Regions from separate parts of the Novosphingobium sp. FG90 genome, predicted to be linked through region 2. Evidence: riboswitches for the same ligand, from Rfam matches in the RefSeq annotation. Region 2 holds a riboswitch; each other region holds the start of a gene.

Region 1 (7,826 bases), on a different contig from region 2:
TGCGCTCTATCCACGCGGCGTCGGCATAGGCGGCGCGGCCGAGTTCGAGCGCGGCGGTGTGGAGGGGCCAACTGCCGGTCAGCGCGCGCAGGCGGTCCAGCACGTGCCTCGGCGCGATCACGAAGCCGAGGCGAAGCCCTGCGAGGCCGAAGAACTTGCCGAACGAGCGCAGGACGATGAGGCGGCGGTCGTCGGCGACGTGGCGGGCGACGCTGGCTTGCGGGTGACAGTCGGCGAAGGCTTCGTCGGCGATCAGCCAGCCACCTTGCGCGGCGATCGCCTCGTGCCAGTCGAGTACGGCGGCGGGGTCGCGCAGCAGGCCGTCGGGGTTGTTGGGGTTGGCGAGGACGACCGCCTCGGCGCCATCGGTCGGTGCGGCGAAGGCGATCGGGCGGGAGCGGGCGAAGGCCTCGGCATGGGTGCGGTAGGCGGGTAACAGCGCGCGGCCGGGCATGTCCAGCATTCCGGCGAGGAGGCGTAGTGCGGTCTCGCTGCCGGAGACGGCGCAGACGTGGCGGGGCTCGGCGTCGAAGTGGCGGGCGGCGGTGTGTTCCAGGACGGCGAGCGCATCGGGATCGGGCAGGGCGTGCCAGTCGATGCGCAAGTCTTCGGGCGGGCTCCACGGTACGGGATTGAGGCCGGTGGAGAGGTCCAGCCACTGCGCCGGATCGCCGCCGTAAAGGCGCGCGGCTTCGGCGAGGCGGCCGCCGTGGTGGAGCAGGTCGGGGGTCACGGCAGCAGCACCAGCGCGAGCAGCAGGGCGGTCTCGACAAGCTCGATCCCGGCGCCGTGGCCGTCGCCCGAGATGCCGCCGAGCTTCGCGCGCAGCCACCAGCCCCAGAGCGGCACGGCGACGAACAGCGCCAGCAGCGCAGGGGAGGTCAGCACGGCGGCGAGGATCGCGGCGAGGCTCCAGCCGATCAGGTGCAGGCGGCTGACGCCCTCGCGGAAGCGGGAGCCGAGGCCGGTGTGGAGCGGCGGCAGGAACAGCGTCCAGCCGATCGGGGCGATGCGCGCCAGCACCGGCACGATGACCAGCGCGGGCCATTGTGCGGGGGTAAGCGCGTGCAGCAGTACCAGCTTCGCGAGCAGTTGCAGGCCGATCGCGACAACGGCGAAGCTGCCGACATGCGGATCGGCCATGACGGCGGAGAGGCGCGCGCGGTCACCGTGGGCGGCTCCCGCACCGTCCGCCACGTCGCCGAGGCCGTCTAAGTGCAGCGCGCCGGTGATCGCCACCCAACCGGCAAGCGCGGCCAGAGCGCCCAGCCACGGATCGCGCGGCTGGAGCAGCCACCCCAAAAACCACCAGGGCAGCGCCACCGCCGCGCCCACCGCCAGCCCGGCGACCGGGAACCAGCGCATGGCTTTGGCGAAATCCTGCGCGTCGGCCTGAACGGCGGGGAGCGGCAGGCGGGTGAGGAACTGCAGGGTGAGGACGAGGTGCTTCATGAAGGCGCACACTCCCGTCGTCCCGGACTTGATCCGGGACCGGTGGCTGTCTTTAGGCGCGCGCGCTCGGCAGGGCGCCTGCAGCCCGGTGGGTTGTTCACGGCCAGCGGTCCCGGAGCAAGTCCGGGACGACGAGGACGCACGCAGGCCATTACGACAACCCCACGATCTGCGCGCCTTCGCCGGGCCAGAGGCGCAGGCTCAAGATGCTCACATAGGGCAGGTCGAAGGCCCAGACTTGCGGTTGTTCCATGTGGAACAGTACCGCCAGAGCCGCGCGCATCGCGCCGCCGTGTGTCAGTACGAGGCTCGGCGCGGTGATCCCTGCCAGCGCCCGCTCTACCCGCTCGCGCAGGGCGGACCATGGCTCGCCGCCGGGCGGGGCATGGGCGTCGGGGTCCTGCCAGAAGCGTGCATAGGCGGCAGGGTCGACCTCTGCGGTGGCAAGGCCGGTCCAGTCGCCGAAATCCAGCTCGCGCCAGTCGGGATCGACGCGGTGTTCCACCCCGCACGCGGTGGCGATACGGGCGGCGGGATCGTGGGTGCGGCTGAGGTCCGAGGACACCACCCGATCGAACGCCAGCCCCTCGGCGCGCGCGACGCAGCGGGCGGTCTCGGACGGCAATGCGGGCTCGTCCCGGTGGCCCAGCAGGAGGCCCGGCCTTGCCGGTGCGCCGTGGCGCATCAGGTGGAGCGCGATGCCGCTCATGCCTTATCGGTCACCGCCGCTTCGTCGAACGTCGCCATCCGGTTGTGCGTCGCCAGAGCGCCGCGCACGATCGGCACTGCCAGCGCCGCGCCGGTGCCTTCGCCCAGCCGCAGGCCGAGGTGGAGCAGCGGCTCCAGCCCCAGCTTGTCCAGCAGCCGCACATGCCCCGCCTCGGCCGAGCAGTGCGCGGCGAGGCAGTGGTCGGGGAAGCGCGGGTTGGCGCGCACCAGCGGCAGGATCGCGGCCGAGGCGATGAAGCCGTCGAGCAGCACCGGCACCCGCGCCAGCCGCGCGGCGAGGATCGCCCCCGCCATCGCGGCGATCTCGCGCCCGCCGAGAAGGCGCAGCGTTTCGAAGGCGTCGATGGCGGCGCCGGAATGCAGCGCCACGGCCGCCTCCACCGCCACCGCCTTGCGCGACAGGCCGAGGTCGTCGATCCCGGTGCCGCGTCCGATCCAGTCCTGCGCGGAGCCGCCCAGCACGGCGGCGCAGAGCGCGGTGGCGGGCGTGGTGTTGCCGATGCCCATCTCGCCCACCAGCAGCAGCCGGGTATCGGCGCCCAGCGCGGCGGCGCCCCGGTTAAGGGCGTCGAGGCATTCCTCCTCGCTCATCGCCGCCTCGCGGGTGATGTCGCCGGTCGGCCGGTCGAGATCGAGCGCCACCACCGAAAGCCGCGCGCCGCAGGCCGCCGTCAGTGCGTTGATCGCCGCGCCGCCCGCCTCGAAGTTGGCGACCATCTGCACGGTGACTTCGGGCGGATAGGCGCTGACGCCCTGCGCGGTGACGCCGTGATTGCCCGCGAAAACGACCGCCTGCACCGGGTCCACCTCGGGCCGTTCGCAGCCTTGCCACCCGGCCATGAACACCGCGATGTCCTCCAGTCGGCCGAGCGCGCCGGTCGGCTTGGTGAGGCGGGCCTGACGGTGCAGCGCGGCGGTGCGGCTGGCTGCGTCGGCTTCGGGCAGAGCGGCAAGGGCGGCGGCGAAGGAGGCGGAATCGGCGAAACGGGTCATGTGCAGACGTAGCCTTCCGGGGGCGTGCGGGTGATGAAGTGGCCCTTCACGCCTTGCGGCCATTCCTTGAAGGGCACGCGGCCGTGCTCGCTTTCGGCGTGGCGCGCGGCATATTCGAGGATCGCGCGGGCGGCGTCCTCGTCGGGCGTGAAGTCGCCCAGCACGTAGCCGACCTTGCCGGGCGCGCGGATGTGGACGGTGCAGTGGCGGCTGCAGGCGAAGAGGCAGGGCATGGCCTGGATCTGGACGCCCTGCAGTTCGGGGTCGGCGGCCTGAACGCTGCGCATCGCCGTTTCGAGCAGAGCGCCGCCCCGCTGGCCGGTCTCGTCCTCGCGGGCGTCGGCGGTGTGGCGGCAGGTGTTGCAGACGACCACCGAAGGGCCGGGGGGTACGGAGGTCAGCATGGGGGTGTTTTCCTTGGGGGCCAAGGGTTTCGCATGGAAGGTTTCCGTTCCTCCCCGTCATCCTGAACTTGTTTCAGGATCCATCGGGCCGTGTTGCCGGAGGCCTGATGTCGCCAACGGCCCGCTCGGTTTGCTGCGACAAAGCACCGGGTACGAGGCGCGATGGACCCTGAAACAAGTTCAGGGTGACGGGCGGGGCGGATAAGAAGGTTCCATATCCGATAGCCCCGCATGAGGAGGGACGGGCCTGTCATCAGAACCGGCTGCGCACGCCGAGGTAGATCGTCCGTCCCAGCGCGGAATATCCCGCCGCCGTCTGGTAGTCCTTGTCGGTCAGGTTCTCGACGCGGCCTTGCAGCATCAGGTTCTCCTTGACCCGCACTTGCGCGCGGAAGTCGATCAGCCAGTAGTCGTCCAGCTTCGCGGTGCCGGTGGCGGCGTTGAAGGTCTCGCCCGAGTAGCGCGCCGCGACGCTGGCGCGAAGCCCTTGCGGCAGGTCGATGCCCGCTTCGGCATTGGCCATGTGGCGCGGTACGCGCTGCAGCTGGCGGCCGTAAGTGGAAGAACCTTCGGTGCGGTCCTCGGCGCGGGTCCAGCTGTAGTTGCCCTGTGCGAACAGTACGCCCAGCTTCGCCGACGCGGCGAGTTCGAGGCCGCTGGCCTTCGCCGTCTTGACGTTCGCGTAATAGCCGAAGCGGCTGGTCTCGGTGCCGGGGATGTAACAGGCCGCCGGGAGCGTGCCGCTGGTGGGGCAGTAGGCGAAGTCGATCAGGTTGTCGGTATCGCGCTGGAACCAGGTGGCGGTAAGGCGCAGCGCCTCGCCGAAGTTCTGCTCGGCGCCCACTTCCCAGCCCTTCGCCTTCTGCGGGGCGAGGTCGGCGGTGCCGTATGTGCTGTACATCTGGTAGAGCGAGGGCGCCTTGAAACCCTCGTCATAGCTGGCGCGCAGCACCGTGGCGCCTTCGTTGGGGGTATAGGCCGCGCCCGCGCTCCACACGGTCTGCCCGCCGAAGCGCGACTGGTGATCGTAGCGTGCGCCGCCGTCGAGGGTGAGGCCCTTGACCGGGCTCACGCGCAGTTCGGCGTAGAGGCTGTCCATGTCCACCGAGTAGGGCGTCAGCGTATAGGGCGTGGCGGAGTTCGTCGGCGAGGCGGTGGTCATCCGCTGTTCCTCGCGCTCGGCGCCGAACACGGCCTGGATCGCGTCGCTGAAGGTGTAGGTGCCCTGGTACTCGTAACGGCGCAGGCGGCCGTGCGCGTCGAAGGTGATCGCGCGGATCGAGCGGGTGGGGTCGAAGTTCTCCCGGTCGGTGACGTTCTGCAGCACCGCGACGCGGTTGACGAGCTTGCCGTCCAGCAGCGCGAAGTTGAGGCCCGCGTAGCCCGACCATTCCTTCGTGGTGCCATAAGCGAGGGTGTCGCCCGAAGTGCCGTCGAAATCGTTCCTCCCGTCGGCCCAGTAGCCGCGCAGGTCGAGGCTGACGCCGGGGGCGACGCGCACCGTGACGGTGCCGCTGGCGGCGCTGCGCTGGAAACCGTCGGCCTCGGTCCCGTTCGCCCGGGCGGAGATACCGTCGGTGGTGAAGCGCGAGGCGGAGAGGCGCCAGTCGATGAGGTCCGAGGTGCCGCCCACGCCCGCGCGGGCGGAGACGGTGTCGTGGGTTCCGGCCTCCACCGCGAAGCTGCCTTCGAGCGGCTCGGTCGGGCGCCGGGTGCGCACGTTGACGACACCGCCGGTCGCGTCGCTGCCCCACAGGATCGACTGCGGCCCGCGCAGGATCTCAATCCGGTCGACGTCGTCGAGCAGCAGGTTGGAGAAGCCGTAGCCGCCCGCCGTCGCCGAGGGGTCGGACAGGCGCATGCCGTCGATCACCATGACGGTCTCGCCCGCATCGGCGCCGCGGATGCGCAGCGAGGTGGTGGTGCCGTAGCCGCCGTTGCGGGACATCGAGACGCCCGGTGTGCGCAGCAGGGCATCGGTCAGGGCGATGGGCTGCAGGGCGACGATCGCGGGCTCGCCCAGCACGGTCACGGTGGCGGAGACGCGCTCGATCGCGACGGGGGTGCGAAGCGCGCTGACGAGGATGTTGTCGGCCTGCCCGGCGGCGTCCAGGGTATCGCCAGGTGCCGTTGTGGTATCGTTGGGTGCCGCTGTGTCGGCGAGCGCCGGAGAGGCCGAGGCGATCAGTACGATGGTGGCTGCGGTGGTCGTAAGATACTGTTTCACTTGTATTCCTTCATGCGAACGGCGGTGCTCCGTCGGCCGGTGAAGGATATTGGGACAGTGGGCGCGGACAGGCAGCGCAACACCTCCCGCAAGCCCCCTCAGGCCGCCGGAACGATGGCTGTCGTTGCGCGAGGAATGCACTTCCCCCGTCCGTCCGGCACACCCTGTCCGGTCGAAGAACGACGGCGACGGGCAGGTCTCCTGGCTCACGGGTCATCGCCTATTTCGGCCGCCTTCTCAGGGGTTTGCGCCCCCAATGGCATGTGGTCGAACGGCTCTCCGCTTACAGTTGCAGGGGCAGCCCGGGTATTTCACCCGCGTTCCCTTTCAATCCCCTCGCGGGGAACCTGTCGCGACGCGGCAAGTATCGTGCGCCGGGTCACTGTGCAAGAGGCCAATGCTTGCGCGGACCTGCGGGAAACCATAGGTGCAAGGCCGATGGACACTCTCCGCCAAGACGATGCCCCCGCCTGCCCGGCATACCTGATAAGCGCCCCGTCCTCGGGTCAGGGCAAGACGCTGGTGACCGCGGCATTGGCCCGAAGGCACCGCAATGCGGGCAGAAAAGTGCGCGTTTTCAAGGTCGGACCCGACTTCCTCGACCCCATGGTGCTCGAAGTCGCGAGCGGTGCGCCGGTCCATCAGCTCGACCTGTTCATGTGCGGAGAGGCGCAGTGCCGCGCCCTCCTGCACGAAGCGGCCTGCGATGCCGACCTGATCCTCGTCGAAGGCGCGATGGGCCTGTTCGACGGTGACCCCAGCGCTGCCGACCTCGCCCAGCGATTTGGCCTTCCGGTGCTGGCCGTGGTCGACGGATCGGCGATGGCGCAGACGTTCGGCGCCCTGGTCCATGGACTTGCGACCTACCGGTCAGGGCTGGAGGTCCATGCGGTGATCGCCAACCGTGTAGGCAGCGCGCGGCATGCGGAATTGCTGGAGCGCGGCATGCCTAAGTCCGTGAAGTGGCTGGGCGCATTTCCGCGCGAGGCTGGTGTGACGCTGCCGGAACGCCACCTCGGACTGGTGCAGGCGGCGGAGGTTATGGACCTCGACACGCGGCTGGATAGGGCGGCGAGCCTGTTGCCTGACGATGTGCTGCACCTGCCGCCGCCGGTCAGTTTCCCGGTGCCCGAGGCCGGGCAGGACGGTCCGGATCTGTCGGGGTTGCGTATCGCCATCGCTCGGGACGAGGCGTTCGCCTTCATCTACCGCGCCAATCTGGAATGGTTGGAGCGGGCGGGCGCGGAGCTTGCCTTCTTCTCACCGCTCCACGACGCGCTATTGCCGGATTGCGAGGCGATCTGGCTGCCGGGTGGCTATCCGGAACTGCATCTGGAGACGCTTGCCGCCAATACGCCGATGCTGGAAGCGGTCCGCGCGCATCATGCGGCACACAAGCCGATTCTCGCCGAGTGCGGGGGGATGCTCTACGCTTGTTCATCGCTGTCCGACGTAGAGGGAAATCGCGCCGAACTGCTCGGCCTGGTGGACGGTCATGCCACGATGCAGCGGCGCTTCGCCGCGCTCGGCATGCAGCGCGTCGTGCTGCCGGGAGGGACGCTGCGCGGGCACACCTTCCATTACTCGCGGCTGGAAACCGGGCTTGCCCCGGCCGCCCGCGCCGAGACGCCGGAGGGGCGGGACGGGGAAGCGCTCTATCGCCTAGGCTCGCTCACGGCGAGCTACATGCATGGCTACTTTCCGTCCGCTCCACAGGCGGCGGCGCGGTTTTTCGTTCAGGCCTCGACCACCGACTGACCTTCGGCGAGGCCTTCGGGGGCCTTGCGGGGATATTCGCTCGCCTCGACGATGCCGGGTTCGGGCACGCGGAAAACCTTGGCCGCGTCCGCCTTGTCGCCGAGGTTCTCGCTCGACGACAGGCTGATGAGCCAGGGCGAAAGGAACAGGCCGACGATGATCGGCAAGAGCCAGATCGCCGTCGTGGTGTCGAGGAATGCCGTCGCGGTCAGCGCCGCGCCCAGCAGCAGGTGCTCGCGAAGGTCAGGCAGGACTTCGCGTAT
Region 2 (7,826 bases):
GAGGTCGGCGCGGTCATGCCACAGCTTCTCGTCGATCATCGCCTGTAGGCCGGCGCCGTAGGCCCCCGGCTTGGAGCCGAACACGCGGGCTCCGGCGCGGCGGGCGGCGACGACTTCGTCCTGCCCCTCAGCGGCGAGCATCGCGGTTTCGGCGCGGTGGCGGGCGGCGGCGGGGTTGTCCTCGGCGCTTTCCTCCAGCGCCATGACGGCGCGGGCGGCGCTGTCGATCAGGTCCATCTGTTCGGGGAAGGCGTCGCGGAAGAAGCCCGAGACGCGCAAGGTTACGTCTACGCGCGGGCGGCCGAGTTCGGCGAGCGTCATCATCTCGAACCCGGTGACGCGGCCTGAAGTCCACTCCCAGCGCGGGCGCACGCCCATCAGTGCGAGGGCCTGTGCGATGTCGTCGCCACCGGTGCGCATGTTGGCGGTGCCCCATGCGGAGAGCGCGATGGCGCGGGGGTATTCGCCCTCGCGCTGGAGATAGTCCTCCACCATGAGCTGCGCCGATCGTTGGCCGAGATCCCAGGCGACGGCGGTGGGCACCGCGCGGGTGTCGACCGAGTAGAAGTTGCGCCCGGTGGGCAGCACGTCCGGGCGGCCTCGGGTGGGCGCGCCGGAAGGTCCGGGGGTGACGAAGCGTCCGTCGAGCCCGGCGAGCAGGGCGGCACTTTCGGCGGGGCCGCAGGCGTCCACGCGCGGGGCGAGATCGCTGGCGATGGCGCGGAGGACGGCGCTCCCCTTGCCTCCCCCAACTTCGTCACCCTGAACTTGTTTCAGGGTCCATCGGGCCTCGGGCGCGGTGCTTTGCGGCGGCGAAACGACAGCGCCGATGGTGACACCCACCTCGGGGGCAGGCGGCGAAATGGACCCTGAAACAAGTTCAGGGTGACGAGGTGTGGGGGGTGGGGGCAGTACATCCACCCACTCCGCCGCCAGCAGTTCCAGCCGCTCCACCGTATCGCCGAGCGTGCGCCAAGGCTCGTCCGAGACCGCCACCAGCACCTCCGGCCTCGGGCCATCCCAGCGGTCCGCCATACGGCAGTCGAGCGGGTCGAACCCCAGCGCGAAATCCTCGGCCATCGCCCGCAGCAGAGAGGCTTGCCCCGGCCCGTCATACCCGCGCGGCGTTCGCGCCAGCGCCACCAGCAGGTCACGCCGCAAGCGCCCCTCCGGCGATTGCCCGAAGACGTGCAGCCCGTCGCGGATCTGCAGTTCCTTGAGTTCGCACAGATAGTTGTCGATCGCCGACAGCGCATCGTCGCCGTCGCCCTCGGCCCCGGCGTCCTTGTCGAGGCCCTGCGAGCGGGCGAGGTCGATGATGTCGCGCCGCAGCCGCTCCAGACGGCGCGGGTCCATCCCGGCGGCGAGGTAGTATTCGTCCACCAGCGCTTCGAGATGCTTGAGCGGCCCGTAGCTTTCCGCGCGGGTGAGGGGCGGGGTCAGGTGATCGACGATCACCGCGCCGATGCGGCGCTTGGCCTGCGTGCCCTCGCCGGGGTCGTTGACGATGAAGGGGTAGAGCTGCGGCAGCGGCCCGGCGCAAATCTCGGGGAAGCACTCGGCCGAGAGCGAGATCGCCTTGCCGGGAAGCCATTCGAGATTGCCGTGCTTGCCCACATGGACCAGCGCCTGCGCGCCGAACTGTCGCTCCAGCCAGACGTGGAAGGCGAGGTAGGCGTGCGGCGGCGGCAGCGCCGGGTCGTGGTAGGTTTCCTTGGCGTCGATGTTGTACCCGCGCGCCGGCTGCACCGCGACGCAGACATTGCCGAAGCGGTGGACCGGCAGACGGAACGCGCCGTCCCTCACGAAGGGATCGGCAGAGGGCAGGCCCCAGCGCTCCAGCATCTTCGCGCGCGCGCCTTCGGGCACCTCGGCGAAGGCGGCTTCATAGTCGGAGAGCGGCAGCGAAATCTCACCGGGCCGGTCGAGCGAAGTCAGATCGTTGGTCACCCCGCCCGTCATCAGCCGCATCAGCGCCTGCCCGTCTTCTGGCGCGGCGCCGGTATCGTAGCCGCCAGCACGAAGGCTGGAGAGGATCGAGGCCGCGCTGGCGGGCGTGTCGAGGCCGACGCCGTTGCCGATCCGCCCGTCGCGGTTGGGATAATTCGCCAGCACCAGCGCGACCTTGCGCTGCGCGGGCACGGTACGGCGCAGGCTCGCCCAGTTGGCGGCGAGGTGGGCGACGAAGGCCACCCGGTCCGGGGCGACGCGAGGGACGACGATCCCGCACTTGGTCACTTCGTCGAAGCGTTCGGCGGCCTTGAAGGCGACGGCGCGGGTGAACAGGCGGCCGTCGAGTTCGGGCAGCGCCACGTTCATCGCCAGATCGCGAGGGCCGAGGCCGCGTGCCGCAGCCTGCCAGTCGGCCTCCTCGACGCCCGCGAAGGCGACCTGCAGGATCGGGCAGTCGGCGCGTTCGAGCACCCCGCCGACGCGCGGCTCTCCCGATGATGAGGACGCGAAGCTGGTGGCGTTGACGATCACGTCGGGCGCGATCTCGGCCATCAGGCCTCCGAGCCAGTCGATCGCGAAAGGCTCGCGTAGCGCGCGGACATGGACGGCGGCGACGTTGAGCCCCCGCGCTTGGAGCGCCGCGACCATCGCGTCTACCGCATCGAGCGTGCCCGCGATCATCAACGCGCGGTAGAACACCAGCAGCACGACCGGCGCGTCCGGTTGCCACGAGGCCTGAAGGTTCGCCAGCGTGGGGCGATCCACGCCTTGCAGGTAGAGCCCGGCATCGGCCACCGGCACCGGGTCGTCGGGCTGGCCGCAGTCTTCGCCGATCAGCCTTGCAGCGGTGCGCAGGAACGACAGGGCATTGGCGCTGCCGCCCTGCCGCAGATAGTCGCGCAAGTGCTCGACCGTCTCGGCGGGGAGGGTGGAGGCGACCGTCAGCGTCGGATCATCCTCGCGCCCGTCGGCGATGGCGGCGAAGGCGATGCCCTTCTCGCGGGCGATCAGGGCGATCTCGTCGATGCCATAGGGCCAGTAGCTCTTGCCGCCGAGCAGCACCACGCAGACGAACTTTGCGTGAGCGATGACCTTCTCGACGTAGAGATCGACCGAATAGGGATGCCGCAGCTGCAGCAGGTTAGCGAGGCGGACGCTCGGCGCGCCCTCTGGCAGCCCTGCTGCCGCCTTGGCGAAGCAGGCGAGTTCGCTGTCCGCCACCGTCAGGATGACGATGTCGCCCGGCGGCTGGTCGAGGTCGATCGCCTCCTCGCCGTTGGAGATCGTGCCCGGGGTGGCGGAGAGCAGGTGCATCAGGCTGCGACTGTGCCCAGCACACCCGCCAGCGCGGTTTCGATGGCGGCCTGATCGAGCCCCTTCTGGCCGATCACCACCAGCTGCGTGCGGCGCGGTTCCTCGGTCTTCCACGCACGGTCGAAGAAGTGCTGGATGCGAGGGCCGACGCCCTGCAGGACGAGGCGGCTGGGCTTGCCCGCCAGCGCGACCATGCCCTTCACGCGCAGCACGTCGTGCGCGGCGATCTGCTCCTTCAGGCCCGTCAGCAGCGCGTCGAGATCGGCCACTTCGCTGCCGTTGAGGATGAAGGTGTCGAAGTCGTCATGATCGTGATCGTCGTCGAGGCCGTCGATGTGCGACTTGCGGCTGTCGAGGTCGTCCTCGGCCGCCGCGACGATGCCGAGCAGCGCGGCAATATCCACCGCGCCGTGGTCCGCGCGCACGATCTTGACGCCGGGGCGCGTCTCGGCGGCGACGGTCTTTTCCACCTCGGCGAGCACGTCCGCATCGACGAGGTCAGTCTTGTTGAGTACCACCATGTCGGCGCAGCCCAGCTGTTCCTCGAACAGTTCCTCCAGCGGGCTGTCATGGTCGAGGTTGGGATCGGCGGCGCGGGCGACGGCGAGGGCTTCTTCATCCGTGGCGAAGCGACCGGCGGCGACCGCATCGGCGTCGATCAGGGCGATCACGCCGTCCACCGTCGCGCGGGTGCGGATATCCGGCCACTGGAACGCCTTCACCAGCGGCTTGGGCAGCGCAAGGCCGGACGTCTCGATGATGATATGGTCGGGCGGAGTCTCGCGATCCAGCAGCTTCTGCATCGTCGGCAGGAAGTCGTCGGCTACGGTGCAGCAGATGCAGCCATTGGCGAGTTCGAGGATGTCGTCCTCGGGGCAGGCTTCGTCGTTGCAGCCCTTGACCAGTTCGCTGTCGACGCCGACGTCGCCGAACTCGTTGATGACGAGGGCGAGGCGGCGGCCCTTGGCGTTCTGCAGCAGGTGGCGGATCAGCGTGGTCTTGCCGGCGCCGAGGAAGCCGGTGATGACGGTGGTGGGTACTTTGCTCAAGGGTCTCACTCCCGCGCCGGCGACTTCTCGCGGTGGGGCGTACCGGCGCTTTCGCGCCAGCGCGGGGCAGGGCGACGGACAGGCGCGAAGACGCCCGGCGACCTGCTCCGCCGCGGCCCCGGGCCGCATGCGTGTCGTCGCTCAGACGGTGAACCGTGCCGCGGCCATCCCCTGGACCAAGGCAAGAGCGACCAGACGCCGGCAGGTCTCCTGGCTCGCGGGTCAACGCATCAATGCACGGCCTTCCCGAAGCCTCGCATGTCGCAGCGTCCGGCCTCAGTGGCTGCCCGTCCCGCTGGGGACAGGCGATGTGCATCGCGCTCGCCGCTTACAGTTGCAGGGACAGCTGCGGATTCGAGTGGCGAGCCACTCCCACCGCCTTCCCTTTTAAGCCCCTTGCGGGGCACCGGCGCGATCTTGTTCCCGGCGGATACCGGGGCGTGAGGGGAGGCGCAAGTGTCCTGTTGCGGCAACCCTTCGCAGCTGCGAACATTAGGCATTCAAATCCTTGAAGGAGAAGTCGTTTGTCGTCCTTGCGTTCTGCCGCTCTTGCCATGGTTCTAGCCTGCGGGATTGCCACTCCGGCGCAGGCAGATCCGATGCTGGCGGACTTCTCCTACGGGCGGCCGATCCAGCACTTCGGCTTCAACAGCCAGAACCAGACGCTCGACATGGCCTATATCGACGTCATGCCCTCCCGGCCGAACGGGCGCACGGCGGTCCTGCTGCATGGCAAGAACTTCTGCGCGGTCACCTGGGACGCGACGATCAAGGCGCTTTCCGGGGCGGGCTACCGCGTGATCGCGCCCGATCAGGTCGGCTTCTGCAAATCCAGCAAGCCCGATCGCTACCAGTACGGGCTGCATACACTGGCGGCGAACACGCATGATCTGCTCACCCGGCTGAAGATCGACAAGCCGGTGATCGTCGGGCACTCGATGGGCGGGATGCTGGCGATGCGCTATGCGCTGCAGTATCCAGGCGACGTCTCGAAGCTGGTGCTGGTCAACCCGCTGGGGCTGGAGGACTGGCGCGCCAAGGGGGTGCCGAACACCACTGTGGACAAGCTCTACGCCTCCGAACTGCGCACCACGCGCGACAGCATCAAGGCCTACCAGCAGAGCACGTACTACGCCGGGCAGTGGCGGGCGGACTACGACCGCTGGGTGGACATGCTTGCGTCCATGTATGCCGGGCAGGACGGCGCGATCGTGGCGTGGAGCCAGGCGTTGACTTCGGACATGGTGTTCAACCAACCGGTAGTCCACGAGCTGCGCCGCATCACGGTGCCGACCGTGCTGATGATCGGCGAGAAGGACAACACCGCGATCGGCAAGACCCGCGCCGACCCGGTGCTGAAAGCGACGCTGGGCGATTATCCCAAGCTGGCGCGCGAAGCTGCCGCGCGCATTTCCGGCGCGACGCTCATCACCTATCCCGATTATGGTCACAGCCCGCAGGTACAGGACCCCAAGCGCTTCAATGCCGACCTGATCAAGGCGCTCGACTGACCGCCGAGCGGATCCGGGCACGGCATTCGCCAAAGCCGATGGGTACATAGCCCTCAGCAGAGGCGGTGGCGGTGATGGTGATCTCGTCGCCGTCCTCGAGGAATGCGCGCGTCTCGCCATTGGCCAGAGTCAGGGGTGTCTTGCCGCCTTGCGACAGCTCCATGAGGCTGCCGAAGCCCTCGCGCTCCGGGGCGGAAATCGTGCCGGTGCCGAGCAGGTCGCCGGGCGTCAGGTTGCATCCGTTCGAGGCGTGGTGCGCGACCATCTGATTGACCGTCCAGTACATGTTGGTTGCCGGACCATGGCTGAGACGAAAGACGGGAAGCCCGGCTTCACGCATCGCCCGTGTGCTCAGGTGGACCTGCAGCATGACGCCGAGGGCGCCGTGTGCCTGATCATCGGCGTCGCTGAGGTAGGGGAGGGGCTGCGGGTCGCCCTCGGGTCGGGGCGGCTGGGCCACGCGGAACGGGGCGAGGGCTTCGGGCGTGACCACCCATGGCGAGATCGTCGAGTGGAAATTCTTCGACAGGAACGGGCCGAGCGGCTGGTATTCCCAGCCTTGTACGTCACGCGCCGACCAGTCGTTGAGCAGGCAGAAACCTGCGATATGCTGCGCAGCATTCGCGATCGGCACAGGCTCGCCCAGAGGATTGCCGCGACCGATCCAGACACCCATCTCCAGCTCGTAGTCCAGCCTTGCAGTCGGCGCGAACATCGGTGCCTGGGCCTCGGGCGGTTTGCGCTGACCGCTGGGGCGAAGCACCGGAACACCCGAGGGGCGTATCGAGGAGGCACGACCGTGGTAGCCGATCGGGACGTGCTTGTAGTTGGGCAGCAGCGGGTTGTCGGGGCGGAACTGGCGGCCGACATTGTTGGCATGGTGAATGCCCACGTAGAAGTCGGTGTAGTCGCCGATGCGGGTCGGCAGGTGCAGTTCGCAGGCTTCGGCGGGGTGCAGCATCGGCTCGACCAGCGGACGCCGTGCCTCGTCGCACAAGACGTCGGACAGCGCGCGGCGCAGGGCGCGCCGGTCTTCGGCGGGGATCGCCATCAGCCGCGCCATGCTGCAGTCGCTGCAGATCTGTGCGAGGCCGGATGGCACGAGCCCTGCCGCTGCCAGCGCGTAAAGATCGAGCACGCTGTCCCCGATCGCCACGCCGATCCTGGGGGGTGTCGCCTCGGTCGTTGAGAAGACTCCGAAAGGCAGGTTCTGGACCGGGAAGTCGCGGTGACCGTTGGCCCCTTCGACCCAGCTCGAGCGGGCAGGGTCATGCGTTTCGTCGATGGTCCACCAGTTCACTTGCGTTCTCTCCATGTTTCTTCGTCGTCGCGGACCTGCTGCCCTTATGAGGGCGGGGTCCGGGACGGTTGGCCCTCAGGGTTCCACCGACAGGTGGCACCGCGCGGCAATGGCGCATCTAAAGACCGGCAGCGGTCCCGGATCAAGTCCGGGACGACGATCGTCGTCAATCCTGCTGCGGCTGGGGCACGTCGAGGCGGGCGATGAGACCGCCTTCCGGCGCTGCGGCGAAGGAGAGCTGACCATCGAAGCGTACCATGAGCCGGTGGGCGGTCGGGATGCCGAGGCCGAAGCCCTTGGTGTCGCGGGCGCGCGCAGCATCGAGGCGGAAGAACGGGTCGAGAATCGCCTCGAAATACGCGGAAGGGATGCCCGGGCCGGAATCGGCGATCTCGATGCGCCAGCGGCCCTCGTGGCGGCCAATCGCGATCCGTGCCTCGCCGCCGAACTGGATCGCGTTTTCAACCAGTGCGGCCAGCGCCAATTCCAGCGGCTCTCGGAACGTCCGGGCGAGGGCCGGGGCGGAGGCGTCGAAACGGGCGCGCGCTCCGTAGGGATGCAGCACATGCGCGACCAGTTCGGTGAGGTCGAGCGTCTCGGCCTGTGCATCAAGATGCTGCGCCCGCAGGAAACGCTGGAGCGAGGCGAGCAAGGCTTCCATCTCGTCCACGCTGGAGAGGATGACGCTGCCCAGTTCTG
Region 3 (7,826 bases), on a different contig from region 2:
CTGCCACCCCTATAACGACATGCTGGGCGATGGCCTGCCCGAGGACGAACGCACATGGGCCTTCGACTTTCGCGTAATGACGCCGACCGCCTGGTGGCGCGTGCCGATGCAGAACCTCTCGATGGGCCTGCCGACCGATCCGGCCGCTCAGTACCGCATCCACAAGGCCATGCTGCAGGCGTTCCAGTACCGCCGTCCGCACAAGTATTGGGTGCTAAAGGGCTTCCATACGACGCGGCTGAAAGCGTTCTTCGACGCCTATCCCGATGCCACGCTGGTCTGGTTGCATCGCGATCCGGTGATGGTGGCCGCCAGCTCGACGATGATGATGGCGGACATCATGGAAGGCATCGTCGGCCCGATCGATCTCGTGAAGGAGGCCAGGGCGCATCTGGAGCGCGTGCGCTGGTCGATCAGGCACACCATGTCGGACCCGCTGGTGGACGACCCACGCATCCATCACGTGCGCTACGCAGACTTCGTCGCGGACCCCATCGGCACAGTCCGCAGCTATTACAGCTTCGCCCGGCGCGAATTCGGCGCGCGACAGGAAGATGCGATGCGCGACTACCTCGCCAACAACCGCGGCGACCGTCACGGCAAATTCCATTACTCGAAGCAGGTGCTGGTGGATTCCGGCTATGCTATCGATGACCTCAACGCCGAATTCGCACCGTTCCGCGAACGGTTCGGGGTGCCGGTGGAAGTGCGGGACTAAGGCCGGTGCACCCGCGCGTCAGCCTGCATCAGGTGGCCTTCATCGCCGAGCCTACGGCCAGATTCCTCGAATTTTGCTGCAGCATCGGCGTGCAGCATTGCACCCTCGCCGCGCCGTGCCTGCAGACGCGGGAAAGCCGCTACGGCTTGCGGGAGAGCCCGGTGAATATCGGCTGCATCAACCACCTATTCGCCCTCCACCCGGACATCGAACGCGATGACGGCGCGGCCGCCGCACACCTTTTGGACATTATTGAGATCGCGGCCGAAGTGGGCGCACCGGCGATCTATCTCCTTACCGGAGGACGCGGCGCTTTGTCGTGGGAAGCCGCGGCGCAGCGTTTTACTGATCTGCTGGCGCCCTGCTGCGATGCGGCGCGACAGGCGGGCATACGGCTGCTGGTGGAGAACGCTTCCCCGCTCAACGCCGACATTCACATGGCCCACAGCCTGCCCGACGCGGCTCGCCTTGCCAGGATCGCCGGGATCGGCGTCTGCGCCGAACTGCACGCCTGCTGGACCGAAGCCGACTTGCGCGGCAACCTTGCCGCAGCCATGCCGCTGATAGGGCTGGTCCAGGTCAGCGACTACGTGCTCGGCGATCGCAGCACGCCCTGCCGCGCAGTCCCAGGAGACGGCGCGATCCCGTTGGAAGCGATCCTGGGCGATGTGCTCGATCTCGGCTATTCCGGGCTGTTCGACCTCGAACTCGTCGGCCCGCGCATCGCGGCCGAGGGACCGCGCGAAGCCTGCTCCCGGGCGGCGCGCCACGTTTCCGACTTGCTCGAAAGACTGGGAGCCTGACATGGCCTATGGCGATGGACCCGACGACGCCCCCCTGCGCACGGCATGGGAACAATTCTGCGACAACCTCAAGAATGCCGGCCTCGATGCCTTCAAGGACGCCAATCCCGCCAGTGCACTGCAGCGCGCCGATGCCTTTCGTTTCCTGACGCAGAACCTGGGACAAGCCTTCGACCTCGCGCTGGAGACCCGGGACGCAGCTTTCCCGCAGATCCACCCCTTCGTCACTCCGACACGCAAGCTGGGCGGCGATGTCGCCGATTTCACGTATCGGCAGGCATGGATCGACGGAAACCGCACATATCGCATCATCGGACGCAAGGGCACCGCACGGTGGCTGAACGTGACCGTGCAGGGCCAACGCCCCGCGAACATCCCCGGCACCGACTGGCCGTCGCTGCACGAACCCTTCGGCGACATTCCCGAATGCAACATCCTCGGCTCGCAGATCGAAGCCGATGCCGGGGAAGACTTCGAACTGTTCGTCGGCGGCGCACCCCGGCCGCGCAACTGGCTCCCCACCACCTCCGGCAGCCGCAAGCTGTTCATCCGAGAAGCCTTCGACGGTTGGAAGGAGACACCGACCGCCCTCACCATCGAAGCGCTCGACATGGCGGGTCCAAGGCCCCTCCCCACATCTAAACAGATGATCGAGGCGATGGACTGGGCCGGGGTCTTCGTTACCGGGCTGATGCGCGACTGGCCCGAACATTCCTGGCAGACGTCGCACGGGGTATGCGATCCACGCGCGCTCAATGCTTTCCCTGCCGACAGGGTCGCCAACGATAGCGCCGACGCGAGGCGGGGACGGATGGCGGCGCACATGGTCTGGCGCCTCGAACCGGATGAAGCGCTCATCGTCGAGATGGACGCGCACTCCGGCTTCTGGATCTTCGGGATGGGAGGCGCCTTCATGGGCTCCATGGATTTCCTGTACCGGCCGGTCAGCTATACCCCTGCACGCACCCGCATTGATGGCGACGGCGTGGTGCGGCTGGTGCTCGCTCATGACGACCCCGGTGTCCACAACTGGCTCGACACGCAGGGTTTTCGCGAAGGGAACCTCACCTACCGCAACCTGCTCACGCAGGATGCGGCACAGTTTCGCACGCGCCTCGTCCCGCGAAATCGGTTGATGGAGCACATTCCAGCCGATACCATCAGCGTTTCGCCAGCCGAACGCGAAGAGATGCGCCGAGAACGCTACCGAGCAGTCAAGCAACGCTACGGCCTTTGACGGCGACAGAGTACGCGGGACTTGTCGGGATAATCTGTCGCGTACTTCGAAAGACTTGATGCCGCAGCTGACCACGATCAGAGCCGCATCCAAACCTCGCGCCTTGAAAGCGGCTATCATCCCCCCTTCAACCTGCACGCCCATGTGCCAGATCGAGGCAGAACGGGAGGGTATGAACTCCTGCCATCCTTCCTTTTTGTTGCTATTGCGAATCATTCGTATCTTAATTACCGGCGTCCCCGCATATACCGGGGGAACGATAATGAGAACGTCATACCATGGGTTGATCGTCGCTGTTGCGGCGGCCGTCGTCGTGAGCAGTGCGGCTTGTCAGGCACGGGCGAACGATGCCGCTGGCGATGATGCCGCCGAGCGGCAGGACATCATCGTCACGACGCAGTTGCTTGCCGCCCCGGTCGCTGCCAAGGCTGAAATTCCAATGCTGGAAAACATCCAGCCTATCTCGATCCTGCCGCAGGAATTGCTCAGCGACCAGGGGGTACGCCGGATTTCCGAGGCGCTCTACAACGTGGCGGGCGTATCACGCTCCAACAATTACGGCTTCTTCGACGGCTTCAACATCCGCGGCTTCAATGCCAGTAGTGGTGCCACATACCTCGATGGCCTGCTCGACGACACCGGTTACGCGACCTCGGAAATATCAGCGCTTGGCCGTGTCGAGGTGGTCAAAGGCCCTGCCTCTGGCCTGTTCGGGCAAGGCCCGATCTCCGGCATCGTCAATCTGGTGAGCAAACGCCCGGAGAAAAATGCCTTCCTCGACCTCAGCATTGCCGGGGGGGCCTATGACTTCAAGGAACTGACGATCGACGCCAACGCGCCGCTCAACTCCAGCGGGACACTGCTGGCACGGCTTAGCGCTGTTTATCGGGATCAGGATTTCTTCGTAAATGCATCAGGGCAGCGCCGGATATTCCTAGCCCCGGCTCTGACCTGGACGCCGGGTACAGCTACCACGCTGACGCTGCTCGGCCGTTACGTGGACGATCATATCAATCCGTGGTCGCCGACTACCGCCTATGGCACCGCCCTGCCCAATCCCAACGGACCGATCGACATCAAGCTGTCGATCAACGATGCGGAATATCCCGCCGTGCAGGACAACGACTACTGGAGTCTCGGCTACGTCTTCGATCACAGGTTCAGCGAGGCGATCGCGATCCACCAGTCGCTTCGTTATCAGGACTTTCACAATTCCTGGGACAACTGGCTTTTCATCACCGGCATATCCCCCGACTATCGACGTGTACGCCGGGCATTTTACGGCCCTTATTCCGAGAACGGCCGCTACTTCCGTGTCGACACCAATGCAAGCGCGCGGTTCGATACCGGACTGCTGAACCACTATGTCCTGATGGGCATCGATTATGGCTGGCGCTCCGCGAGCAACTTCAATCTCTATGACTCCAGCATGCCTTACGAACTGGATCTCTACGAGCCAGTCTACGGCACGCTGAGCACGCACAACCCCGCCGTTCCCTCCACCACTTACGCTAGCCGCACCCGTCAGCGGGGCTTCTATCTGCAGGACCACGTGAAGCTGGGCGACGCCCTGACTGTGACGATCGGCGGCCGCTGGGACAGGGCGACGAGCCGGGTGATCAACAACGGTACGGCCAATCCCAAGGTCAGCGACGATGCCTTCAGCCCCCGCGCAGGCGTTACCGTGGCACTGAGCGACTGGATTTCGCTCTATGCAAATTACGCCAAGTCCTTCAATCCTCAAGGCACCTATCGCGCTGCCGACGGTTCCAGCCTCCCGCCTGAGCGAGGAGTCAACTACGAAGCCGGGATCAAGCTGGCCCGCAAGGACGGTTCGCTGACCGGCATGTTTACCGTCTTCGAACTGACCCGTACCAACGTGGCCACAGCCGACGCGGTCATTCCCAACGTCTACGTGCTGACCGGAGAGCAACGCACCCGAGGCGTTGAGGCGGAAGCCGGATGGCGGCCAATGCCCGGCGTGGAATTTACGGGCGCATTCACGTATCTGGACGCCAGGGTCACCGCCGACAACCGTCTGCAGGTCGGCTCGAGGCTGGGCTCGATCCCCCGCTACATCGCAAATATCTGGGCGCGCTATACCATCCAGGAAGGTGCGCTCGCGAACCTTGGCGCCGGTGTGGGCGTGCATCACGAGGGCGATCGCATGGCCAGCACCGCCTCGGCCGTCACCGGTGCGACCGCGCCCTTTCTCCTCAAGGCCTATACGCTGGTCGACGGCGCCGTCTTCTACTCCTTCGGCGAATGGTCCGCTCAGGCCAACGTCCGCAACGTCCTGAACAAGCGCTATTTCCCGACAGGATCGTTGACACGGACCACGCCGGGTGAGCCACGCACCTTCATCGTCAGTATCAGCCGCAGGTTCTGATCCGGTCCACCGTCATCGCAAGCCGCCGGCATCCATACAGACGGCTTGCGATGACACTTGCCAGCCCGCGTCCCGTCGCTTAGTACCCCCTCGTCCTTCCGGGCTTCCCGGAGGGATACGATCGCGTTGGTGTTCCGAGAGGAGCTTAAAAGGGAACGCGGTGAGAGGGGCTTGCCCCTTGAATCCGAGGCTGTCCCTGCAACTGTGAGCGGTGAGCGCGATGCATATTCGCGGCAGGCCAAAAGTGCCCTGTCGCAGCCACTGGGCCGGACGCTAACTCCTGCGAGGCCTGGGAAGGCCGTGCATCGAGCGATGACCCGCAAGCCAGGAGACCTGCCAGCGTCCGGTCGCTCTTGCCCTTGTCCAGGGGATGGCCGAGGCACGGTGAAATCCGTCTGAGCGACGCATGTGCGGTAAGGGCCGCATCGACCCAAGCGACGGCGCCGGGGGCGTCGTGTCGTCGCATGGGCCGACCGTTCGCGCGGACGCCCTCGCCAGACGTCGATGACGCCGGACTGGGCCTGTTTCAACATGAGGATTTCCAAGTACACACTTTGCGCGGTAGCCAGCCTGATCGCGCTTTCATCTGCTGCCCGCGCCGAAGAGGCGGATTCAGCGGATACTATCCTGGTCACCGGATTGCGGGCGGAAACCAGCCTCGATACCAGGAGCAGCGGCAGTCGCCTCGGGCTGACGGTCTTCGAGACGCCCGCCAGCATAGAGGTGCTCGACGGCGATGCGATCCGTGCACGCGGCGACATTTCGATTCAGGAGGCGGTCAGTCGGGCCACCGGCATCACCTTCCAGGGCGCGCCGGGTAACGGCAACACCGCATTGGCCGCACGCGGGTTTGCCGGTCAGGGATCCGTGCAACTTCTGGTGGACGGGACGCGCCTGTTCGTGGCCTCCGGCACGCTGACTTTCCCCGTCGATCCGTGGACGGTGGAGCGCATAGACGTACTGCGCGGCCCCAGTTCGGTCATATCGGGAGAGGGTGCGATCGGCGGCGCGGTCAACGTCATCATGAAGAAGCCGGTCACGGATCGCACCGTCATGAATGCGCGTGTAGCCTATGGCTCGGACAATGCCATGCAGGTCGCAGGCGATGTGGGCGGTCCAATCGGCGGCGGCCTTTCCTATCGCCTGAGCGCCAGCGCCACCCGATCCGACGGCTGGCTGGACCGCAATAGCGACAACCGTAACCTTGCTATCTCCGGCGCCCTGCGATGGGATGCGACACCCAGGCTCAGCTTCACCCTGGCTTCCGACTACGGTGACGTCGAAATCCTGCCCTACTTCGGCACGCCGTTGAACGAGGGGCGATACGACAAGCGTTTCCGCTTCATCAACTTCAACATCGCCAACAGCCAAGACCATTTCCGCGACAGCTGGACGCGGCTGACCGGCGAATGGCAGGCATCGGATGCAGTCACGTTGCGCAACGTGGCCTATTACCTGAGTTCCGATCGCGACTGGCTAAATGCGGAAAGCTACCGCTTCTCTCCCACGACAGGGCTTGTCACACGCAGCGACTATCTCAACATCATCCACCGGCAGGATCAGATCGGCAATCGCGGCGACATCACGATCCGCACCCCGCTGGGCGGGTCGGTCCGGAACAGCCTGCTGATCGGCTTCGACGTAAACCGCATCAAGTTCCGTCACGTCAACAATTCTCCCTACGGCGGCAGTTCGGCGATCGATCCTTTCGACTTCAAGCCGGGCGCCTTCATCACCCCCGTTCCCACTACGCTCGGTTTCCGGACGCGGGCCACGCAGTATTCTATGTTCATGGAGGACCAGTTGGAACTGCGTGAATGGGTGTCACTGGTCGGTGGATTCCGGCAGGACTGGTACGATCTGGAACGGATCGATGCCCGTGCGCCCGCGAACAGCTTCAAGCGTTCCTATCACAGCACCGCAGGCCGGGTCGGGCTGGTGGTCTACCCGATGCCTGATACTTCGGTCTACGGTTCCTTCACGGTCGGCACCGATCCCATCAGCGCGCTTGTCACCACGTCAAACGCACAGAAGGATTTCGGCCTCTCGCCCGCGCGCCAGTTCGAGGTCGGCATCAAGCAGCGGTTCCTGAAAGGACGCGGATCAGCCTCGATCGCGCTGTTCGATATCGAGAAGCGCCGCCTGCTGACACCTGACCCGGAAAACCGTCTCGTCACCCAGCAGGTTGGCAAGCGCACCTCTCAGGGGATCGAGGCGACGCTGGCGCTCCAACTGGCCGAAGCCTTCGGCATCGAGGCCAACGGCACGGTGCTCAAGGCGCGGTTCAAGGAGTTCGGCGAAGTGGTGAACGGCGTCGTCATCGACCGTGCCGGCAATACGCCGCCGGGCATTCCGACGAAGACCGCAAGCATTTCCGCCAACTGGCGATTCATGGATTCGCTGCAGGGGCGAATATCCGCCCGCTTCGTCGCGCCGCGCTGGACCGACAACGCCAATACGCTGCGCGTGCCTGGCTATGAAGTGATCGACCTCGGCTTGCGCTGGACGATCAGTAACAAGGTCGCAGTCGATGGACGGGTCAGTAACATCTTCGACAAGGTCTATTCGATCGGCAGCAATTCCTCGCAATGGCTGCTCGGCGCGCCGCGCCGCTTCGATCTGCGGCTCGACATGAGCCTGTAAGGCCGTGACGCGCAAATGGATCAAGACCGGCCTGCG
Region 4 (7,826 bases), on a different contig from region 2:
TTAACGAGGATCGACATTACGGCTCCTATGAGAAGTCGAAATCTTTAAATTTCGGACGTGACTTACTGTTTCGGTCGGACAGTGCGGCAATTGTACCGCGTAAATTACTTTCGACCTCACGGATGCAGGTCTGGCAGAAGGGGACTTGCCTCGTGTGATCGAAGCTAGTCCCCTGCATTTCCCTCACTCTTTGATTGGGAATGTGAAAAACGACGCTGTCGTTGTCCGCTGTAGGCGAAACGGTCAACAAGATCGTAAATTGCGGACTTTTTCCGCAAGTCACACACTCATCGTGAGGGAAGACGCTCATGCAAGCGTGCCGTCGATGCCCTTGCAGGCAACCAGCAGTTCCTTGACCGCGTCGACCGAAACCTGGAGGTTCGACTTCGCTTCGTCGTCCAGAGCGATCTCGACGACTTCCTCGACGCCGTTCGCGCCGATCACTGCGGGCACGCCGACGTAGAGGCCGTCAACGCCGTACTGGCCATCGACATAAGCCGCGACGGGCAGGATGCGCTTCTGGTCGTTGAGGTAGGCTTCGGCCATGGCGATGCCCGAGGCGGCCGGAGCGTAGAAGGCCGAGCCGGTCTTCAGCAGGCCGACGATCTCGCCGCCGCCCGAACGGGTGCGCTGCACGATCGCGTCGATCTTTTCCTGGGTGGTGCGGCCCATCTTGATGAGGTCCGGAACCGGGATGCCGTTGACGGTCGAGTACTGCACGACCGGGACCATGGTGTCACCGTGGCCGCCGAGCACGAAAGTGTTCACGTCGCGGATCGAGACGCCGAATTCCCATGCGAGGAAGGTCGAGAAGCGGGCCGAGTCCAGAACGCCGGCCATGCCGACGACCTTGTTGTGCGGCAAGCCCGAGAATTCGCGCAGCGCCCAGACCATCGCGTCGAGCGGGTTGGTGATGCAGATCACGAAAGCGTCGGGTGCGTTGGCGGCGATGCCTTCGCCGACCGACTTCATCACCTTGAGGTTGATGCCGAGCAGGTCGTCGCGGCTCATACCGGGCTTGCGGGCGACACCGGCGGTGACGATGATGACGTCTGCACCGGCAATGTCGGCATAGTCGTTGGTGCCGGTGATCTTGGCGTCGAAGCCTTCGACCGGGCCGCACTGCGAGAGGTCGAGAGCCTTGCCCTGCGGCAGACCTTCAGCGACGTCGAACAGGACGATGTCGCCCAGTTCCTTCTGCGCCGCGAGGTGCGCCAGAGTGCCGCCGATGTTGCCGGCGCCGATGAGGGCAATCTTCTTACGAGCCATGATCCGTTCGTGTCCTTCCCGAGGGCGGGATTTCTCGGACTTCAAGGCGGCCTGCGCTAATCCCGCAAATGGCAGGTGCCGGTGTTTGCGGGGCAGGCCCTACGCCCCTTGTCAGGGCATTGCAACCGGCAAAGGGGTGTTTGCGGAACCTTTTATCTGATAATAGTTCGCAATTGCAATAAAGGGGGTAAATTGGCGGAAAATCGCCTGTTTGTTCACCTGTCGGCAATGTTGCGAAAGGGTTGAGCGGCGCTGGGGATGGTATCGAACGGGGATATGGCGAGCGCAAGTCGCTTTGGGTGCGACTCGTCGAAACTCTCATCCTCCCTGTCGCGAAGCGATGGGGAGGGGGGCCGCCGACGCAGTCGGTGGTGGAGGGGGATCGCAACCCACCCCTCCGTCAGTCGCTTCGCGACTGCCACCTCCCCATCGCTGCGCGACAGGGAGGATTAAGCGTTCAACTCGCGAGGCGTTTTGCCAGAGCGGCGGCCATGCGGCGGTCGAGATGGCGGCAGATGCCGAGCCAGCGGGCGCGTGCGGCGGTGTCGCCGCGTTCATGGGCGGCCTCGGCCTCGACACGGGCCTGTTCGGCGGCAGAGAGGCCGTGCCGTGCGAAATGCATGAGGGCTTCGGCAATGCCGGCGTCGATCTCGGCGGCAGGCTTGCTCTCGATGGAGCGCAGGCTGGGGCGCGGGAGAAGGGGGGCGTTGTCGTTGACCGCGCCCAGCGGCGCGCCGGTGCAGAGCACTCCGGCAATGGCCGGCATCGTCCCGTTCATGGCGGCGGCGAAGCGGATGGTCATGGGCGGGTAGTCTCTCTTCTTGGTGGGTGTCGACGGATCAACCCTCTACCCCGGCAGCGATGAACCCATCATGCAGGGATGTGGTTTCTCAAGTCTTGACGATACCACCTAGGGACATTCCCCGGGTGTCTCCGTTGCAATCGATTATCTTCAATTTGCGGGCTGGGCGATCCAGCGGCCGGAGTTCGCGTACTCGGCCTTGACCCCTTGCGAACCCGGCAGATTCCGGGCGGTATAGAGCGAATCCCCGCCACGCTGCTGCACTTCGCTGGAGTAGGCCGGGCTGGGCTGGGCGGGCGCGATCGGGTTGGTCGCCTGCGCGACGGGCTCTGCCCTTGCGGGCTGGGCCGTGCCGAATGCGCGCTGGACTGCGAGCGGGTCCAGCGCCGCTGCAGCGGCGGCGGCATCGGCGCTGTCGTCATGGCGGTGCGGAGCGGCCATCGGCTCGCCGCCGAGGTAGGCAAAGTGGAACGTCGCGGCGCTGCCCGCCGCGCCGCGCAGCGCGTAGAAGCGGTGCGCGCCGATGGTGGACAGGTAATGCAGGCTCGGCGCCCAGTACGGATTTACCTGAACCGTATGATAGTGCGTGGCGAGGCCGACGGGTGTGTAGACGTATCCCGCGAGGGCTTGCCGCGCGACGTTCTCGGCGCGCTCCCAGAACATGCGCTGGGGGCGGCGGGCGAGCGAGCCATCGCAGGTGAACGAGAACTGGCAGCCTGTCGAACGCTCGGAACCTTCGTAGACGACGCCGCAGACGGTCTTGGGATAGGCCGGGTGCGCCATGCGGTTGAGCACGACCTGTGCCACCGCGCGCTGGCCTGCGTCGGGCTCGCTGGCGGCTTCGTAGTAGATCGCGGCGGTCATGCACTGCAGGGCGCGGGTGCGGTCCACGCCGGAGTTGTCGATGTAGATCGGCCGCGCGGTCGGGAGCGGGCCGGAGACGCTGTCGTCGGCATCGGAGCGGATGCCTTCGCCGACCTGCAGCGGGGCCTTCTCGGCTTCGAGGTAGTAGAAGGCCGAGCCGGGGAAGCTGGCGCCCGCCTGCTCGAAAGGCATCGGCAGCGCTTCGGCATCGGGCCGCGCGGCGTCGGCGATGGCGAAGCTGTCCCATCCCTCCGGCGCGGCGAAGGCGGGAAGGGCGACGGCGGCAAGGGCGGTGACCGCGAAAGTCCAGCGGCGGCGCAGGACGACCGGGCGGTGCCCGATAGAGCGGGCGCGGCGCGGGTAGCGGCCGACGAAATCGCGCGGGCGTTCGAATGGAGCGCTCTGCGAATCCATCACCGGCGCCGGGGCGGCGTGTGGTCCGGGACTGGATGGGGCAGGGCTCACTCGGTTCCTTTCGGCCGCAATTCGGCAGCACCGGCCTAGCCTGTGTCCGGTGCGTGTGCATCCGGGCATTCCGGGCCGTCCCGTTGCGGTACAGCCACGCTCTGTACGCTTAAGGGCTTAAGATTTTGCGAGAGAGACGCCTGCGCTTGCCAACCCCTGTATGCCGCACTATCCGCGCGGTTACGTCATGGGTTGCCCGCAAGGGCCTAAGAGGGAAGCCGGGTGCGAATACCGGCGCTGCCCCCGCAACTGTGACCGGGGAGGCCGCCTCCACCATGCCACTGGCCCGTATGAGGGCCGGGAAGGCGGATGGCGCGACTGACGATCCGGGAGCCAGGAGACCTGCCCGAGACGGTCGTTCCGCAGCCGGACGGGGTTCTTCCGGATGCAGCGAGTGTGACGCGCCATGAGGAAGGCGCGCATGCCTCCGCCGTGAACGGCACAAGCACGTTCAAAGGTTCGGAGGACATATGAAGTATCTGTTTCTGCTCGGCACCGCGCTTGCGGTGAGCGCGCCTGCGATGGCGCAAGACGTTGTCGAGACTAACGCTGCCCGGTTGCCGGAAAACGAGCGTACAAACATCACCGTCACCGCCACGCGCGAGCCTACTCCGATCACCCAGGTCGGCCAGTCGGTCAGCGTCGTCACCCGCGACGAGATCGAGCGCACGCAGGCGACCACCGCGACCGACGTGCTCGCGCGCATCCCCGGCGTTTCGACCGTACAGTCGGGCGGCTTCGGCCAGCCCGCGAGCGTCTTCGTGCGCGGCGCCGAGAACGCGCAGTCGCTGGTGCTGATCGACGGTGTGCGCATCAACGATCCCGGCGACGTCGGCGGCGGCTTCGACTTCGGCGCGCTGCCGATCGGCCAGTTCGACCGCGTCGAGGTCGTGCGCGGTTCCTCGGGCGTGCTGTGGGGCAGCCGCGCGGTGGGCGGCGTCATCAACTTCATCACCGCCCGCCCGACCGAGCAGTGGACCGCGCGCGGCCAGGCCGAGTATGGCTGGCGCGACCGCAAGCAGGCGAGCGTCTCGGCGGCGGGTCTCGTCGGCCCGGTCGGCCTGACGCTGGGCGGCAACTGGCTCAAGGGCGACGGCTTCTCGGCCTTCAACGAGCGCCGCGGCGCCACCGAGAAGGACGGCTTCGAGAGCAAGAGCGCCAATGCCCGCGCCTCGATCGAGTTCGCGCCCGGCCTCTCGGCCGATGCGGGAGGCTTCTACACCAAGGCGAACTACGACTACGACAACACCGGCGCCGATGCCCTCAACGTGGGGCTCAAGCGCGATACGCTGGGTTATGCGAACTTGCGCTATGCGGGCCTCGACGGAAGGCTGAACGCACGCGTCGGCTATGGCATCAACGACACGCGCCGCATCTCCGACGACGCCGTCTTCGGCCCCTACACCACCAACGGCCGCACCGAGCGCTTCGAGGGCCAGGTCAGCTTCGCGCCCATCGAGCAGGCGAGCGTGCTGGTCGGCGGCGAGACCGAGAAGCAGAAGTTCGACGACAACTACGGATCGAAGGATTCGACAACCATCGACAGCCTGTTCGGCAACCTGACGCTGCGCCCGCTTTCCGGGCTGACGCTGAACGGCGGCTTGCGCTACGATGACAACTCGGACTTCGGCGACCGCACGACCTTCGCCGCCAACGGCGCCTGGGTGATCGGCGGCGGCGACAGCGCCCCGGTGCTGCGCGCCAGCTATGGCGAGGGCTTCAAGGCGCCGTCGCTCTACCAGCTCTACACCAATGCCGGCTTCCGCGCGCTCGACCCCGAGACGTCGAAGAGCTGGGATGTGGGCATCGAGCAGCCTTTCGCGGAAGGCACCGGGCGCTTCACGGTGACCTATTTCGACCGCAAGACGAAGAACCTGATCGACTACGACCTTGCAAACTGGAACTATTACAACGTCGGCCGGTCGCGGGCGCAGGGCGTGGAACTGGGAATGCAGGTGACGAACTGGCAGGGCTTCGACGTGAACCTTGCCTATACCTACCTCGATGCCACCAACGAGGACACCGGTGCGCGGCTGGCGCGTCGGCCGAAAAGCAACCTCTACGCCAGCATCGACAAGGCCTGGGCGGTCGGCCTGAAGCTGGGCGCGGACCTGCGGGTCGGCGGCGGGCGCTACGACGACACCGCGAACACGCAGTATGTCGACGGCAATGTGGTGGTGGGCTTGCGCGGCGCCTTTGCAGTGACGCAGAACGTCGAGGTCTATGGCCGCATCGAGAACCTGTTCGACGAGCATTACGAAGTGGTGCGCACTTACGGCACGCCGGGGCGCTCGGCTTATGCCGGCATTCGCGTGAAGATGTGACGAGGCGTGCTGTTCCCGGCGCGTGCCGTCCCGGACGAGTTCCGGGACCGGTTGCCGTGGACAGCCTTCGTTACGAAGGAACGGCGCGTCCGGAGCGCGACTCTGTCCCCCTGACGAAGAGGGGGTCGGGCCGGGCCGCCGGGACGGCCGCCGCAGCGCTGCTTCTGTCGCTGGCGGGGTGCCAGCCCTGGGCCGATCCGCCGGTCGAGGGCGCGGTGCGTCCGCGCATCGTCTCGCTCAACCCCTGTACCGACGCGGTGCTGGCCGAGGTGACGTCTCCGGGGCAGCTGCTGGCGATCTCGCACTACAGCCACGATCCGTCCGCCAGTTCGATGGACCTTGCCCGCGCCGCCCGGTTCGGCGAGGTGTCCGACGCGGTCGAGGACGTCGCCGCGCTCGAACCGGACGTGGTGGTGGCCAGCACTTTCCTCCCGCCCGCCACGGCGCAGGCCCTGCGCGACCTGGGGCTGACCGTGGTGCAGGAGGCGCAGCCTTCCGATCTCGCCGAAGCGCTCGCCCAAGTCCGGCGTCTGGCCCGGCTGGCGGGCAACCGTTCGGAGGGAGAGGAACTGGCGGAGCGTATCGAACATGCCGTATCCCGCGCCGCGCCGCCGCGCGGGAGTGTGCCGGTTCCGGCCCTGCTGTGGCAGTCGGGCGGCATCGTCGCGGGCGATCACACGCTGATCGCCGACCTCATGGCCCGTGCCGGGTTCATCAATGCCGCCGCCGCTCGCGGTCTCTCCCAGGCGGACTATCTGCCGCTGGAGCGGGTGGTGGCGGATCCGCCGCGCGTCGTCTTCACCGTCGGTTCGCCTGCCGCAGAGGAGGACAGGATGCTGCGCCATCCCGCACTGGCGCAAGTCGCGGGGATGATCCGCGTGCCGCTCGATCGCTCGCTGATGTGGTGCGGCGGGCCGACGATCCCGAAAGCGCTGGCGCGGTTCGCACAAGTGAGACGATCCTTCGAAAAGCCCCGCACAACCGCAGGTCGTAATCCGTGAACCGCCGCCTCATCCTGATCCTTGTCGTGCTCCTGGCGCTTGCTGTGCCGCTGTCGCTGCTGGCGGGCCGGGTATGGGTGGACCCGCTCGCGCCCGAGACACGCAATGCTTCGGTCATCCTGCTCCAACTGCGCCTGCCGCGCGCGGTGCTGGCGCTGGTCGTCGGCGCCGGGCTGGGCGGGGCGGGCGCGGCGATGCAGGGCTATCTGCGCAATCCGCTCGCCGATCCGGGGCTGTTCGGCATTGCGCCCGGCGCGGCGCTGGGCGCGGTGCTGAGTTTCTGGACGGGCTATGCCGCCTCGGTCTGGCTGCTGCCGGTCTTCGCGCTCGTCGGTGCCGGCGGGGCGATGGCCCTGCTGGCGATGATCGCCGGGCGCGAGGGGGGCGTGGCGCTGTTCACGATGGCCGGGCTGATGATCTCCAGCCTCGCGGGCGCGCTGACGAGCCTTGCGATCAGCCTTTCGCCCACGCCCTTCGCCATGAGCGAGATCGTGACCTGGCTGATGGGGGCGCTGGCCGATCGATCCTGGCGCGAAGTGGCCATTGCCGCGCCGCTCACGCTGGCGGGACTCGGCGTGCTGCTGGCGGCCGGGCGCGGGCTCGATGCGCTGACGCTGGGCGAGACGGCGGCACGCTCGCTGGGCGTCGAGCCGCGACGGCAGCAGGCACTGATGATCGCGGGCGTCGGCCTGACGGTGGGCGCGAGCGTGGCGGTCGCGGGGGTGATCGGCTTCGTCGGCCTCATGGTGCCGCACCTCGTCCGCCCCCTGACCGACCGGCGGCCGAGCGCGCTGCTGGTGCCGAGCGCGCTGGCGGGGGCACTGCTGCTGCTCGTCGCGGATGCGGGCTGCCGGGTGCTGCCGCTGGCAGGGGGCGAGTTGCGGCTCGGCATCGCGCTGGCCCTGATCGGCGCGCCTTTCTTCCTCGCGCTGTTGCTGCGGATGCGGCGGGGGCTGGCATGAGCGGGACGCTGAACACGGTGGACCTGGGCATTGCCGGGCGCCTCGACGACCTGACGCTCACCGTCCACGCAGGCGAAGTCACCGCGATCTGCGGGCCGAACGGGGCGGGCAAGTCCACGCTGCTGTCGTGCCTCGCGGG

The links. A riboswitch is a leader RNA that binds a small molecule or an ion and turns the genes downstream of it on or off. The one in region 2 is predicted to bind cobalamin.
Region 1: linked by a shared signal. The riboswitch ahead of ACODRZ_RS04735 (TonB-dependent receptor plug domain-containing protein) and the one ahead of cobW (cobalamin biosynthesis protein CobW) in region 2 are both predicted to bind cobalamin.
Region 3: linked by a shared signal. The riboswitch ahead of ACODRZ_RS08005 (TonB-dependent receptor) and the one ahead of cobW (cobalamin biosynthesis protein CobW) in region 2 are both predicted to bind cobalamin.
Region 4: linked by a shared signal. The riboswitch ahead of ACODRZ_RS20245 (TonB-dependent receptor plug domain-containing protein) and the one ahead of cobW (cobalamin biosynthesis protein CobW) in region 2 are both predicted to bind cobalamin.

The regions. Positions count from the first base shown of each region.
Region 1 is NZ_JBMDIO010000003.1:287,479-295,304, forward strand. It holds gene ACODRZ_RS04710 (threonine-phosphate decarboxylase) at 1-733, opposite strand, end outside; gene ACODRZ_RS04715 (adenosylcobinamide-GDP ribazoletransferase) at 730-1,452, opposite strand; gene ACODRZ_RS04720 (histidine phosphatase family protein) at 1,604-2,161, opposite strand; gene cobT (nicotinate-nucleotide--dimethylbenzimidazole phosphoribosyltransferase) at 2,158-3,174, opposite strand; gene ACODRZ_RS04730 (DUF1636 domain-containing protein) at 3,171-3,578, opposite strand; gene ACODRZ_RS04735 (TonB-dependent receptor plug domain-containing protein) at 3,832-5,805, opposite strand; cobalamin riboswitch at 5,980-6,171, opposite strand; gene ACODRZ_RS04740 (cobyrinic acid a,c-diamide synthase CobB) at 6,244-7,563, shown strand; gene mdoH (glucans biosynthesis glucosyltransferase MdoH) at 7,542-7,826, opposite strand, start outside.
Region 2 is NZ_JBMDIO010000011.1:63,596-71,421, forward strand. It holds gene cobN (cobaltochelatase subunit CobN) at 1-3,267, opposite strand, end outside; gene cobW (cobalamin biosynthesis protein CobW) at 3,267-4,316, opposite strand; cobalamin riboswitch at 4,500-4,742, opposite strand; gene ACODRZ_RS12175 (alpha/beta fold hydrolase) at 4,841-5,827, shown strand; gene fahA (fumarylacetoacetase) at 5,811-7,142, opposite strand; gene ACODRZ_RS12185 (sensor histidine kinase) at 7,294-7,826, opposite strand, start outside.
Region 3 is NZ_JBMDIO010000006.1:173,202-181,027, forward strand. It holds gene ACODRZ_RS07985 (sulfotransferase family protein) at 1-718, shown strand, start outside; gene ACODRZ_RS07990 (sugar phosphate isomerase/epimerase family protein) at 724-1,521, shown strand; gene ACODRZ_RS07995 (DUF1214 domain-containing protein) at 1,523-2,758, shown strand; gene ACODRZ_RS08000 (TonB-dependent siderophore receptor) at 3,021-5,147, shown strand; cobalamin riboswitch at 5,260-5,502, shown strand; gene ACODRZ_RS08005 (TonB-dependent receptor) at 5,679-7,790, shown strand; gene ACODRZ_RS08010 (PepSY domain-containing protein) at 7,795-7,826, shown strand, end outside.
Region 4 is NZ_JBMDIO010000029.1:11,869-19,694, reverse strand. It holds gene sucD (succinate--CoA ligase subunit alpha) at 1-17, opposite strand, end outside; gene mdh (malate dehydrogenase) at 307-1,269, opposite strand; gene ACODRZ_RS20255 (hypothetical protein) at 1,727-2,071, opposite strand; gene ACODRZ_RS20250 (cell wall hydrolase) at 2,222-3,349, opposite strand; cobalamin riboswitch at 3,573-3,764, shown strand; gene ACODRZ_RS20245 (TonB-dependent receptor plug domain-containing protein) at 3,871-5,724, shown strand; gene ACODRZ_RS20240 (ABC transporter substrate-binding protein) at 5,781-6,725, shown strand; gene ACODRZ_RS20235 (FecCD family ABC transporter permease) at 6,722-7,687, shown strand; gene ACODRZ_RS20230 (ABC transporter ATP-binding protein) at 7,684-7,826, shown strand, end outside.